Regions from separate parts of the Rhizobium sp. AAP116 genome, predicted to be linked through region 3. Evidence: predicted binding sites of a transcription regulator. Region 3 holds the regulator's gene; each other region holds the start of a gene.
The links. The regulator LexA, encoded in region 3, represses DNA repair genes until DNA is damaged. The targets are predictions, from matches to a motif close to TGTTCNNNNTGTGTTCNG.
Positions count from the first base shown of each region.

Region 1: a site for LexA is predicted at 1,529-1,546, ahead of IP85_RS14260 (helicase-related protein). Genes of this name have one in related genera too.
Region 2: a site for LexA is predicted at 877-894, ahead of IP85_RS13680 (metallopeptidase family protein). Genes of this name have one in related genera too.
Region 4: a site for LexA is predicted at 1,079-1,096, ahead of recA (recombinase RecA). Genes of this name have one in related genera too.

Region 1 covers NZ_LJIB01000025.1:141,653-144,624, forward strand. The annotation lists gene IP85_RS14250 (glycine zipper domain-containing protein) at 1-152, opposite strand, end outside; gene IP85_RS21985 (DUF3309 family protein) at 194-346, opposite strand; gene IP85_RS14255 (alpha/beta hydrolase) at 279-1,355, opposite strand; gene IP85_RS14260 (helicase-related protein) at 1,710-2,972, shown strand, end outside.
Region 2 covers NZ_LJIB01000025.1:7,803-10,774, forward strand. The annotation lists gene IP85_RS13670 (DNA polymerase Y family protein) at 1-27, opposite strand, end outside; gene IP85_RS22555 (hypothetical protein) at 1-856, opposite strand, end outside; gene IP85_RS13680 (metallopeptidase family protein) at 1,016-1,459, shown strand; gene IP85_RS13685 (SDR family oxidoreductase) at 1,574-2,323, shown strand; gene ftrA (transcriptional regulator FtrA) at 2,352-2,972, opposite strand, start outside.
Region 3 covers NZ_LJIB01000003.1:51,173-54,144, reverse strand. The annotation lists gene IP85_RS02340 (VOC family protein) at 1-513, opposite strand, end outside; gene IP85_RS02335 (DUF1003 domain-containing protein) at 534-1,082, opposite strand; gene lexA (transcriptional repressor LexA) at 1,292-2,008, shown strand; gene IP85_RS02325 (ComEC/Rec2 family competence protein) at 2,002-2,972, opposite strand, start outside.
Region 4 covers NZ_LJIB01000016.1:119,710-122,681, reverse strand. The annotation lists gene IP85_RS11315 (pseudouridine-5'-phosphate glycosidase) at 1-6, opposite strand, end outside; gene IP85_RS11310 (carbohydrate kinase family protein) at 36-980, opposite strand; gene recA (recombinase RecA) at 1,223-2,311, shown strand; gene alaS (alanine--tRNA ligase) at 2,464-2,972, shown strand, end outside.

The DNA of each region.
Region 1 (2,972 bases), on a different contig from region 3:
ACGCCTGCACCGATGGCTGCGCCACGAACATTGCCGGTCGCCACACCACCGATGACGGCGCCGGAAGCTGCGCCGATGCCGGCACCACGTTCGGTCGCCGTGCAGCCGGCGAGAGGTGCGATCAATGCGAGTGCCAGAAGGGTCTTTTTCATCGTCCTATACCTTTTCTCGTCGAGTTGGAGTTCAGTTCAGGTCAAATGCGACCCATCAACATCAGGATGATGAGGATGAGCAGTACGAGCCCCAGTCCCCCCGACGGACCGTAGCCCCAGCCGCGGCTATAGCCCCAGCTTGGCAGAGCGCCGACAAGAAGCAGAATTAGAATGACGATAAGGATGGTACTCATTTGGACCCTCTCCTGAGCCTGGATGAAAAACAGTTTGTTGTGCCGTCTGAACGCGAGCCGAGACGGTTTGTTCCGTTCGGCGAAGACGTAGACCCATCAGACGGAACAGATCAGCTGCGGGCTTCCCGGCTTGCGAGGTCATGTGGCGCGGCCGCTTCTCCTCGATCGTGGCCATGCCATCGACGAAAGCGCTGATGACCCCTGCCGTCAGGGTCTGGTGCTCGACCATCGGCAGATGACCGCAATTTCTCAGAAGAACCGTCTGCACCTGGGGCAAGAGCTTCGATACCCGTAACTGATGCGCCGAAGGAACGATGGCGTCCTCGGCTCCGACGATATTGAGCACCGGCCGCCGGATCTCGGATAGATCGCCGACCAGGCTTGTTGCCGACATGAAGCGAATGCAGGCTGCGATGTCCTCGGGCCGGGCTTGCTGCAACTGCAACCGCACTTCTTCCATGGCCGCCACGGCGCGTTCGTTTTGCCAGGGACAACCTTTGTCGAAGACGCATTCTATCGATCCCCAGCGGAATTGCTCGCTGGTGGAGATCCAGCGCCGGAAGAACTGGCGAAACAGGAGAGGGCCAATGCGTGGTACTCGCAACAACTTGGCTGGAAGTCGTTCCTGGCCTTCGAAACGACCGCAGGCAAAGGCGCCGATCAGAACGATGGACTTCACGAGTTCCGGGTAATGCCGGGCGATCAGGAGAGACACGAAGCCGCCGGTCGAATGGCCGATCAGCGTCACCGGCCTGCCGCCGAAGTCTCGCTGGATCGCTTCGGCGTAGGCGGAAGCGACGGCTTCGGGCGTTATCGCCTGGCCTGGCTCCGTTAGTTTCCAGGGATGATGTCCTGGCAGGGCGTAAGCGGCACTGCGCGCCCTTCGCACGACGTCTGGGGAATAGGTGCGCCAGAAGGACGGGGCCATGACCATGCCGTGAATCAGGACAAAGTCCTGCGGCAGGTCGTTAGCTCCAATCCATTCGGCAGGCGGCGGGGACAGTGTCATCAGGTTTCACCTCGGCGGCGCAACGTGAAGCTGTTCGCAATTGTTCCATCTCCGTGTCGTCGTCTCTCGGTGCAGCTCCTTGAGGTCCAGCGTTAACGTAATCCCGCTGCGCTCCTGATTGCGGCTCAAGAACAAAGCCTGAATCTGCCGGAGTCATCGATTCGTCGCTGATTCGTTCTCAGCCTGTTCCGGGTGTGCAAGGCTCTGATCGGACTCAGCTTTCTGCCGAATTCTGGGATGAATGCATCAAGCGCCTTGCCTTTACCCTCCTTCGTCGCCATGTGTTGGCCGAGGGTGCCGGTGTGCGGAAAAGCGCGGTCCCGACTAGCGGAGCGGTCTTTGAATACGCAACCCATGATCCTGAGTGGCCGCGGCGTCAGTGCTGTGCTGGGGCCAACCAATACCGGCAAGACCCATTTTGCCATCGAACGCATGGTCGCGCACGGGTCGGGCATCATTGGTCTGCCGCTGAGATTGCTTGCCCGTGAGGTCTACACGCGCGTGGTCGAGCGTGTCGGTGCACAAAACGTTGCACTCGTGACCGGTGAGGAGAAAATCAGCCCGCCGAAAGCGCGCTTCTCCGTTTGCACGGTCGAGGCGATGCCGCGCGAAACCAAGGCGGCCTTCGTTGCCATCGACGAGATTCAGCTCGCGGGCGATCTGGAGCGCGGGCATATCTTCACCGATCGTCTGCTGCATCTGAGGGGGCGCGAGGAAACCCTGCTTCTCGGTTCGGCGACGATGAAGTCGATCCTCATTCAGCTCTTGCCCGGGATCACCATCGTCGAACGACCCCGCCTGTCGCAGCTTTTCTATGCAGGCCAGAAGAAGATCACACGTCTGCCGCAGCGGACAGCCATCGTCGCGTTTTCCGCGGAAGAAGTTTATGCGATTGCCGAGCTGATCCGCCGCCAACGGGGCGGGGCGGCTGTCGTGTTGGGTGCGCTCAGCCCACGGACGCGCAATGCCCAGGTCGGTCTCTACCAGGAAGGCGATGTCGAATACCTCGTGGCGACCGATGCCATCGGCATGGGTCTCAACCTCGACGTCGACCATGTCGCCTTTGCGCAGGATCGAAAGTTCGACGGCTATCAGTTTCGCAACCTCAATCCGGGCGAGCTTGGCCAGATCGCGGGTCGTGCCGGGCGTCACATCAAGGATGGCACGTTCGGTGTGACCGGACGGGTGGCTCCCTTCGATGAAGAGCTGGTCGACCGGCTGCAAACGCATCAATTCGATTCCGTCAAAGTTTTGCAATGGCGGACTGAAAAATTCGATTTCTCGTCGATTGCTGGCCTGCAGAGAAGCCTCGATGCGGTGCCGCGTGTCGAAGGATTGACGCGCGCGCTGCCGGCGACGGATCAGCAGGCGCTGGAGTATCTTTCGCGCTATCCCGAGATCGCCGACATCACCAATCGACCCGAGCGGGTGGAAAAACTCTGGGAAGCCTGCGCGCTGCCCGACTATCGGCGCATTACGCCTGCACAGCATGCTGATCTGATTCAGAGTCTGTATTTTGATTTGGTCAGGCGGGGCACCGTCAACGAGGACTTTCTCGCCGAGCAGGTGCGCCGAGCCGATCGCACCGACGGCGAAATCGATACGCTGTCGGCGCGG
Region 2 (2,972 bases), on a different contig from region 3:
GAGCCTTGGGAAAAAGAGCGACAGAATGCGGCGATCCGAGGCTTGCGGGTTCTGACTGTTCGAAAAGTTGAAGGCGGCGGTCATCGGAATTCCACTCCAGAATGAGTTCGGGCGAGCCCGGAATGCGGGATTTCTCAGGGGTTATGCGAAAGACTGGTGACCCGATGCTGCCGCCCAGCAGGGACCCGTCGGCGAGAGATCGCGCCGCCGCCGGCGCGGGTTCGACAAACAGGCGAAGAAGGGCGCTTGACGCCTCTTCTTCGCCCGCCTGGCGGAGGATCAATAGTCTGCCACCGGTGGCGCGCGCCTTGAGGCTCAAGCGCCGGCTCTCGGTGAGGCCGAATTTCTTCGGATTGCCCTGTACTTCCAGGAGCACGGTGGAAAAGGCCCGGGAGGCAAGGGCTGCCTCGGCCAGCCAGAGCGCGTCCTCGACCCTGCGAGGCAGGGCATGCACCAAGGCGGTCGACGACAGGCCGAAATCGAGGAGGCCAGGGCCATAGGCGAGACCCGCTTCCCGGACGACCTGGGGATCGGCGATGAAGAGGAGGCGCTGCCTCTGCCTCTGGTTTTTCTCCGCCGCCATCAGAGCAAGCGCCACTCCGAAACCGGTCACGGTTCCCGCCTGTTGCAGCCTCTGTCCCCTCACTTCGATCAACGTTCCTAGGGCGAGGCTGTCACCCACAATGCTGCCGAAGAGATCCTGGTGTTCGAGCCTTTCATTCACAGCCCTCTGTTTCGTTTCCGGGCCCGTAGTCTGGACCGTCAGACGCGCGGCATGGTCGGGCTTTCCCTCGATCCGGGCAATCGCCTCTCGCAAGGCAAAAAGCGTCTCGCGCGCCTGAGGGCTCTCGCCCATGACGATGTCTCCTGATGAATTGTTCTCTATTTGTTCCTATGGATTCCAGAGCTTCATAAAAGAGTCAACCGGATTCAGATGAGAATTTATTCCTTGGTTGAATTCACTCTCGAAATACCGTCGCAAACATCCTATATCTCCGGGCAGTAAGGAGTATTCATGGCCCGCATAGACCAGAGCGAGGATTGGCGCGAACGACACGCCCCGACGATCAGCACATTCGAGTCGCTGGCGATCGAGGCTTATGGGCACCTGCCGCAGGAGTTCCGCGACCTGAGCCGCGATCTCATCATCGAGATCGCCGATTTTCCGACCGATGAAGTGTTCGAGGATATGGCGCTCGAGACGCCCTTCGACCTGCTCGGCCTGTTCGAAGGACGCGGGATTTCCGAGCGTTTTTCGATGGAAACCGGCATGATGCCGAACCGCATCATCCTCTATCGCCGCCCTATCCTCGACTACTGGGCCGAAAACGAGGAAACGCTGGGCGATATCATCACCCATGTGCTGATCCATGAGATCGGCCATCATTTCGGCCTCTCCGATGATGACATGGAGCGGATCGAGGAAAGCGCCGAAGAGGCCGCCGCTGCTGAGCGGTAAAGCCAGGTTTTTGCTTTTGTGACGGAATGAGCCCTGGACGGCCCGGCAAGAAACGGGTGGGCCGGGCATATCCCGATTGCCTATGACCGACCTCCATTCAAGGAGGTTCTCATCATGCAAACACTTAACGGCCAAGTCGCGATCATCACCGGTGCTTCATCGGGTATCGGGCTGGCGACAGCACGTCTTTTCGCTCAACATGGGGCTGCTGTCGTCCTCAATTCACGGGGTGCAGATGCGCTCGAAAATGCCGCCGTCGAGATCCGGCAGGCTGGCGGGACGGTTGTTGCCGTGGCCGGTGACGTCGCTCTTCCAGAAACGCATGCACGGCTCGTGGATACGGCCCTGCAGCGTTTTGGCCGGCTCGATATCGCCATCAACAATGCCGGTACCGTTGGACGGATTGCGCCTCTCGCTTCTCTCGAGCCCAATGACTGGCATGATGTGCTCACGGGCAATCTCACCTCGGCCTTTCTCGCGGCCCGCGCCCAGATCCCAGCCATGCAGGCGCGTGGAGGGGGTGCGTTGGTGTTTGTCTCCAGCTTCGTTGGCACAAGCGTCGGTCTGCCTGGAATGTCTGCCTATGGTGCGGCCAAGGCGGGGCTGATGGGGCTCGTCAAAGGGATTACGGCCGATTATGCCGCCGAAGGCATCCGAGCCAACGCCTTGCTGCCTGGTGGAACGGATACGGCCATGGCTGGCGATCAGGCTCAAAAGGATTGGGCTGCTTCGCTGCATGCGCTGAAGCGGATCGCACGGCCGGAGGAAATCGCGGCTGCAGCTCTTTTCCTTGCTGGTCCCATGGGCAGTTTCGTTGCGGGGTCTGCCCTTTACGCCGATGGCGGCAACGCCGCCGTCAAATAAGCGGTCAGTGCCCCGATTGTGCCATGCCTCACGCGCTTTGCCCGAAGCGGGCCCGGTAGGCGGCGGGGCTGGTTTGCAGTCGGGTGCGGAAATGATGGCGTAGGGTCGCCGGTGTGCCGAAGCCCGATGCGACCGCGATGTCGTCGAGTGACAGGCTTGCCCTGCGCTCCAGTAAGTCACAGGCGTGGCGCAGCCGGCGGGTTAGCAGGAATTCGCCGGGGCTGTGACCTGTCAGGTCGCGGAAGCGGCGCTGGAAGGTCCGGCTGCTCATCCCGGCCCGTGCTGCCATTTCGGCCAGTGTCACCTCGCGCTGCAGATTGGCCTCGATCCAGTCGATCAGCGGCCCCATCCGCTGTCCTTCGCGTTCCTGCGGTACCGGCCTCTCGATAAACTGCGCCTGTCCGCCTTCCCGATGCGGCGGGACCACAAGGCGGCGGGCAACGCTGTTGGCGGCATCCGCGCCGAAATCGCGGCGGACGACATGCAGGCACAAATCGATGCCCGCAGCACTGCCTGCAGCCGTCAGGATCTGACCCTCGTCGACATAGAGTACATCGGGATCGAGATGGATTTCGGGATGCCTTTGCAAAATTGTGTCGGCATAGCGCCAGTGGGTCGTGGCTTTCCGGCCGTCAAGCAGCCCGGTCGC
Region 3 (2,972 bases):
CAGAGGACCCCGATCGGTCGGGAGAGGATTGATGCGCTGACAGGCGAAGGCGAAGAAATCAGGCGCGCGCAGGTCTGCGGCAAAGGCGAGGCGGAACGAACCCTCCGCGGTCCGCCCATCCGGAAAACGAAACTGGCGCGCGAAATCAAGCACAGGGCCGGCGCTCATGCCGTCTTGGCGATACTGCGAATCGTCAGCCAACGCGTCGTGCGTCTTCACGACAATGGCGGAGAGGCCCTCGCCTCGTCGAAAGCGAAAGGCCTGATCGCGAGCGACAAAGACATTGCCCATGCGCGCTGCTTCCAGACAGTCCTCTCGGCTGCCGACCGCCAGCGGTTCCAGATAGGTGTCGTCAGCGAAGAACACACAGGCATTCTCCGTGCCGAACGGGTGGCGGGCATCCGCCGCAACGGTAAAGCCGAGACGCCCGAGCCTGTCGCGGGCGGTTTCGAGCTCGAAGACCGGCAGGACGAGATGATCGATGGCGCGGGCTGAGGAAATGGGATTGGACATGTTTGCTCTCGATTAATTCTTCAGTTTTGAGAATTGTGCGCCTTGCTTGAAAGGGTCTCGATCGCCTGGCGCAGCGCATAAATCTCCTGGCGCGCCTCGCGCAGCTCTTTCACCACCTCCTCGTCGATCTTGTGGTGCAAGGCCAATACCTCGATCTCTGCCTTGAGATTGATCTCGTAGTCTTTCGCCGCCATGAAGCGATCCCGCTCGGTCTGGCGGTTCTGGCTCATCATGATGATGGGTGCCTGGATGGCGGCGAGCATCGACAAGAGCAGGTTCAGGAAGATGAACGGATAAGGATCGAGCGCACCTGTTGCCAGAATCACCGTATTGAGGATGACCCAGGCGACCAAAAACAGCATGAAGCCGATGATGAAACCCCAGGAACCACCGACCCGTGCGATGTCATCAGCGACCCGCTGGCCGAACGTGGCATGAGCCAGAAAGTCCTCGCCGGCATTGGTCGACACCGTGCGTCGCTCGCGCGCCCGCTTCAGCACCTTCTGCTCTGCTGACGAAAGATCGGATGACGACTTCCCCAGAACGAGCTTCTCGATATCCTTCAGCATTTACAGCATCCTTGAGGGCGGTTTGCCTGATGTGTGGGGGCGGATCTGCACTCTCCCCTGCAACACGCCAAAATCCGACAGTTTCAAGACCTTTGTCCGCGGCTATCGCATTTTATCACTGGCTCTTCACAAAAATTTATCCCCTTGCGGAACACAACTGGAACATATAGTGTCTGTTCTGTATTTGTTTCACCTCGGGGGCACCGCATATGCTGACGCGCAAGCAACAGGAACTGCTTCTCTTCATCCATGAACGGATGAAGGAATCGGGTGTCCCGCCGTCCTTCGACGAGATGAAGGATGCGCTGGACCTCGCATCGAAATCCGGGATCCATCGCCTGATCACGGCGCTCGAGGAACGCGGCTTCATCCGACGCTTGCCGAACCGGGCTCGTGCACTGGAGGTCATCAAGCTTCCGGAAGCCTATTCGCCAAGCATCCAGCCGCGCCGCGGCTTTGCGCCGAGCGTGATCGAGGGCAGTCTCGGCAAGACGCCGCCGGCGCCAGCACTGACAAAGCCGCCGGTCGAAGACAACGGCTCGTCCGTCTCGGTTCCGGTCATGGGCCGAATCGCAGCCGGTGTGCCGATTTCAGCCATTCAGAACAACACTCACGACATCACGGTACCGGCGGAGATGATCGGCGCGGGCGATCACTACGCGCTTGAGGTCAAGGGCGATTCGATGATCGAGGCCGGTATTCTTGACGGCGATACGGTTATCATCCGCAATGCCTCGAACGCCAATCCCGGTGACATCATCGTGGCGCTCGTCGACGACGAGGAGGCGACACTCAAACGCTTCCGCCGCCGCGGCGCATCGATTGCGCTGGAGGCCGCCAATCCGGCCTACGAAACCCGCATCTTCCCGCCGGATCGCGTCAAGATCCAGGGCAAGCTGGTGGGCCTCATTCGCCGCTATCACTGATCGGGCTCCGGCCTCGGTCGGACGTTCCTAGTCGGACCCGCAAATTCATGCGTGTTATCGGAAAGGCCGCTGCGCCAGTCGTAGAGACGGTGCGCCGTCCAGGGTCTGGAGGGTCCGTCGAGCGCTGACCTGACCGTCATGGCTTGTGAGGTGGTGGCTAGGCCCGCGACCTCGAGGGAGCCGGTTGCGCGCTGGCTCGCCTCGGAAATCAGGAGCGCGCCAGAGCGGCAGGTTTTGGCGCGCGTGCGCGCCGACAGAACCACGATATCAGCGCGGTCGCAGGCTGCGCCGATGAGGTCCGGGCGTTCCAGCGTCAGCAGCGTGTTGCCGTTCTCCAGTCTGATGGCACAGGCCTGCTTTACGCAGGTGAACTGTTCTCTCCCGGCGGCCTTGAGTAGGCTATCAAATACAGCCTCTGCGAGTTTGCGCTGCTCCTCCGACAGTGTTTGGCCATTACGCCATTCTGGCGCTGGCGGCAGGGGGGCGGTCTCGAGCATCACCGGGCGCCTTGGTTCATCGATGCCGAGCACGGGTCGCCATTGATCGAAGATGAAGGCAGGCGGGCGGGCTCGGTTGATTGCAATGATGAACGTGTCGTCATTTGCGACCCGAATCGCGACCAACCGAGCGTCCTCGCTGATCATCAGTTCGCCACCCGGGGGTCGTGGAGCAAGGAAGGCAGCAGCGAGCGTTGCGACGATGAGAGCCGTGCCGACATGCCTGATCGGGGTTCTGAGTAGCATCAGCAAGAGCATGCCGGCGATTGCGCCGGGCATGAACCATGCCGGCAGACGCGGGAAGACGTAACCGCCGCCCCAGCCGGAGACGGTGTGAGCGACAATGAGCACCATTTCCAGGCCCTGGCCCATGATCCAGAAGAACGGCGCGTCGAGGCCAAATGGCATGAGCAGCATGGCAATGAAGCCGGACGGCATCACGATCAGCGAGATCAGCGGCATGGCGG
Region 4 (2,972 bases), on a different contig from region 3:
GGTCATGGGGGATCTTCCGTTAGAAATTTAGGGTCTCATGACAGGAAACGGGCCGGCGCGACAAGAGCCATCTGACGTGCAAGCTTTTCCGGGGAGAGATTTTCATCGGTCGCATTGGGACAGGCGAGCGTGATCGCGGCACTTGCCGTGCCATGGCGGAGCGCTTCGTCCAGTTTCGCGCCGGACAGGCGGGCATGCAGGAAACCGGCGGCGAAGGCATCGCCGGCCCCGGTGACGTCGGCGATCTGCTCGAGCGGCTTCGGCTCTATCACGGCGACGCTGCTCTCATCGAAGACGATGGTTAGGCCGCTGCCGCTTGTGACGCTGCCACCGCGCAAGCCGTTGGCGCGCAACAGGTCCGGCCAGTCCTCCGGCCGCTCGGGGCGCTGACCGGCAATCGCTTCAGCCTCAGCACCATTCATGAAAAGATGGGTGAGCAAGGGCAGGGCGCGCGCGAATTTCACCACCTTGGCAGGCGAAATCGCGATGGCCGACAGCCCCTTGCCGGCCGCATGGCAGGTCGCCGCCAGTACAGTCAATGTGTCTGCCGGCAGGTTGGCGTCGGCCAGAACATGATCTGCCTCGGTCAGGCTGTCGCGCAGCGACCGCGCCCGCATCCGCCGCGCTGAAAAGGCGTCATACAGTGCCATGTCGGCAAGGGCGATGACCAGATTGCCGTCGCGCTCAAGGATGGCCGTGTAGCTCGGGGTCGCGCGATCGAGGAACATCACGGGCTGGTCGTCGAGACCGGCGCGTTCGGCTGCATCCGCCACCATCTGGCCTGCCGCATCGCCGCCGCGTGGCGCAATCAGGCGGACCGAACGGCCCAAGCGGGAGAGATTGCAGGCCGCGTTGAACACGCCGCCGCCCACCTCCTCGAACCATTGGCCGGGATTGCTGGCGCCCGGCTTCGTCTCTGCAAAAATGCGGCCGCGTCGGTCGATATGGGCGCCGCCGATCGCCAGGATTTCGATCGTCATGGGCATGCCTCCAGCATCGTCGAAACACGAATCGAACCGCTACCCGGCCGCGTTGACTTAGCAGCTACGCCCGCCACGCGCGGACTCGTGCAGGCGCGCGGAACATCATTCGAACACGCTCTCGAAAACGATTGAGATTCAACCGCTTGGCTTGCTCTTGCAAAATGAGAACAAAAAGAGTACATATTCCCCATCGGCGGCTTCATTGCCTATGCGGCCTCAATAACCTAAAGGTGGATCAAATGGCACAGAATTCTTTGCGGCTTGTAGAGGACAAATCGGTGGATAAAAGCAAGGCATTGGAAGCGGCGCTCTCGCAGATCGAACGGTCGTTCGGCAAGGGCTCGATCATGAAACTCGGCGCGAACGAGAGCGTGGTCGAAGTCGAGACGGTCTCGACGGGGTCGCTCAGCCTCGATATCGCGCTCGGCATTGGCGGCCTGCCGAAGGGGCGCATCATTGAAATTTACGGGCCTGAAAGCTCGGGTAAGACGACGCTTGCGCTGCAGACTATCGCCGAAGCGCAGAAGAAGGGCGGCATCTGCGCCTTCGTCGATGCCGAACATGCGCTTGATCCTATCTATGCCCGCAAGCTCGGCGTCGATCTGCAGAACCTCCTGATTTCGCAGCCGGACACCGGCGAGCAGGCACTTGAAATCACCGATACGCTGGTGCGCTCAGGCGCGATCGACGTGCTCGTGGTCGACTCGGTCGCTGCGCTGACGCCGCGTGCGGAAATCGAAGGCGAAATGGGCGACAGCCTGCCGGGCATGCAGGCTCGCCTGATGAGCCAGGCGCTGCGCAAGCTGACGGCCTCGATCTCCAAGTCGAAGACGATGGTCATCTTCATCAACCAGATCCGCATGAAGATCGGCGTCATGTTCGGCTCGCCGGAAACGACGACCGGCGGTAACGCGCTGAAGTTCTACGCCTCCGTGCGTCTCGACATTCGCCGTATCGGTGCTGTCAAGGATCGCGAAGAGGTCGTCGGCAACCAGACCCGCGTGAAGGTCGTCAAGAACAAGATGGCGCCGCCCTTCAAGCAGGTCGAATTCGACATCATGTATGGCGAAGGCGTCTCCAAGACCGGTGAGCTCGTCGATCTCGGCGTCAAGGCCGGCATCGTCGAGAAATCTGGCGCCTGGTTCTCCTATAACAGCCAGCGTCTCGGCCAGGGGCGTGAGAACGCCAAGCTCTTCCTGCGCGACAATCCTGCGGTGTCCCAGGAAATCGAGATGGCGCTGCGGCAGAATGCCGGACTGATCGCGGAGAAATTCCTTCAGAACGGCGGGCCCGACGCCAACGACGGTGATGTTGCCGACGACGCGTAAACTGCCCTCCATTTTCGACTATCGTGTCGGCCGCGTTTCCTTCGAGACGCGGCCGGTTTTCGTTTCGGCTGCTGGACAGGGATGAAGCCGGGCGATAAAAGCCATTGATTTTGCAAATTGGCCGGCTTCCCGGCCTGAATGAAGGGCGTGACATGAGCGGTGTAAACGACATCCGGTCGACTTTTCTCGATTACTTCAAGACGAACGGTCACGAGGTCGTTTCCTCCAGCCCGCTGGTGCCGCGCAACGACCCGACGCTGATGTTCACCAATGCCGGCATGGTGCAGTTCAAGAACGTCTTCACGGGTCTTGAGCAGCGCCCCTACTCGACGGCTGCGACCGCGCAGAAATGTGTTCGCGCCGGCGGCAAGCACAACGACCTGGACAATGTCGGCTATACCGCGCGCCACCACACCTTCTTCGAAATGCTCGGCAATTTCTCCTTTGGCGACTATTTCAAGGAACGTGCCATCGAGCTTGCCTGGAACCTGATCACCAAGGAATTCGGCATTGACCGCAACCGTCTGCTGGTCACCGTCTACCATACGGATGATGAGGCCCATGGCCTCTGGAAGAAGATTGCCGGCCTCTCGGACGACAAGATCATCCGCATCCCGACCAGCGACAATTTCTGGGCGATGGGTGATACCGGCCCCTGCGG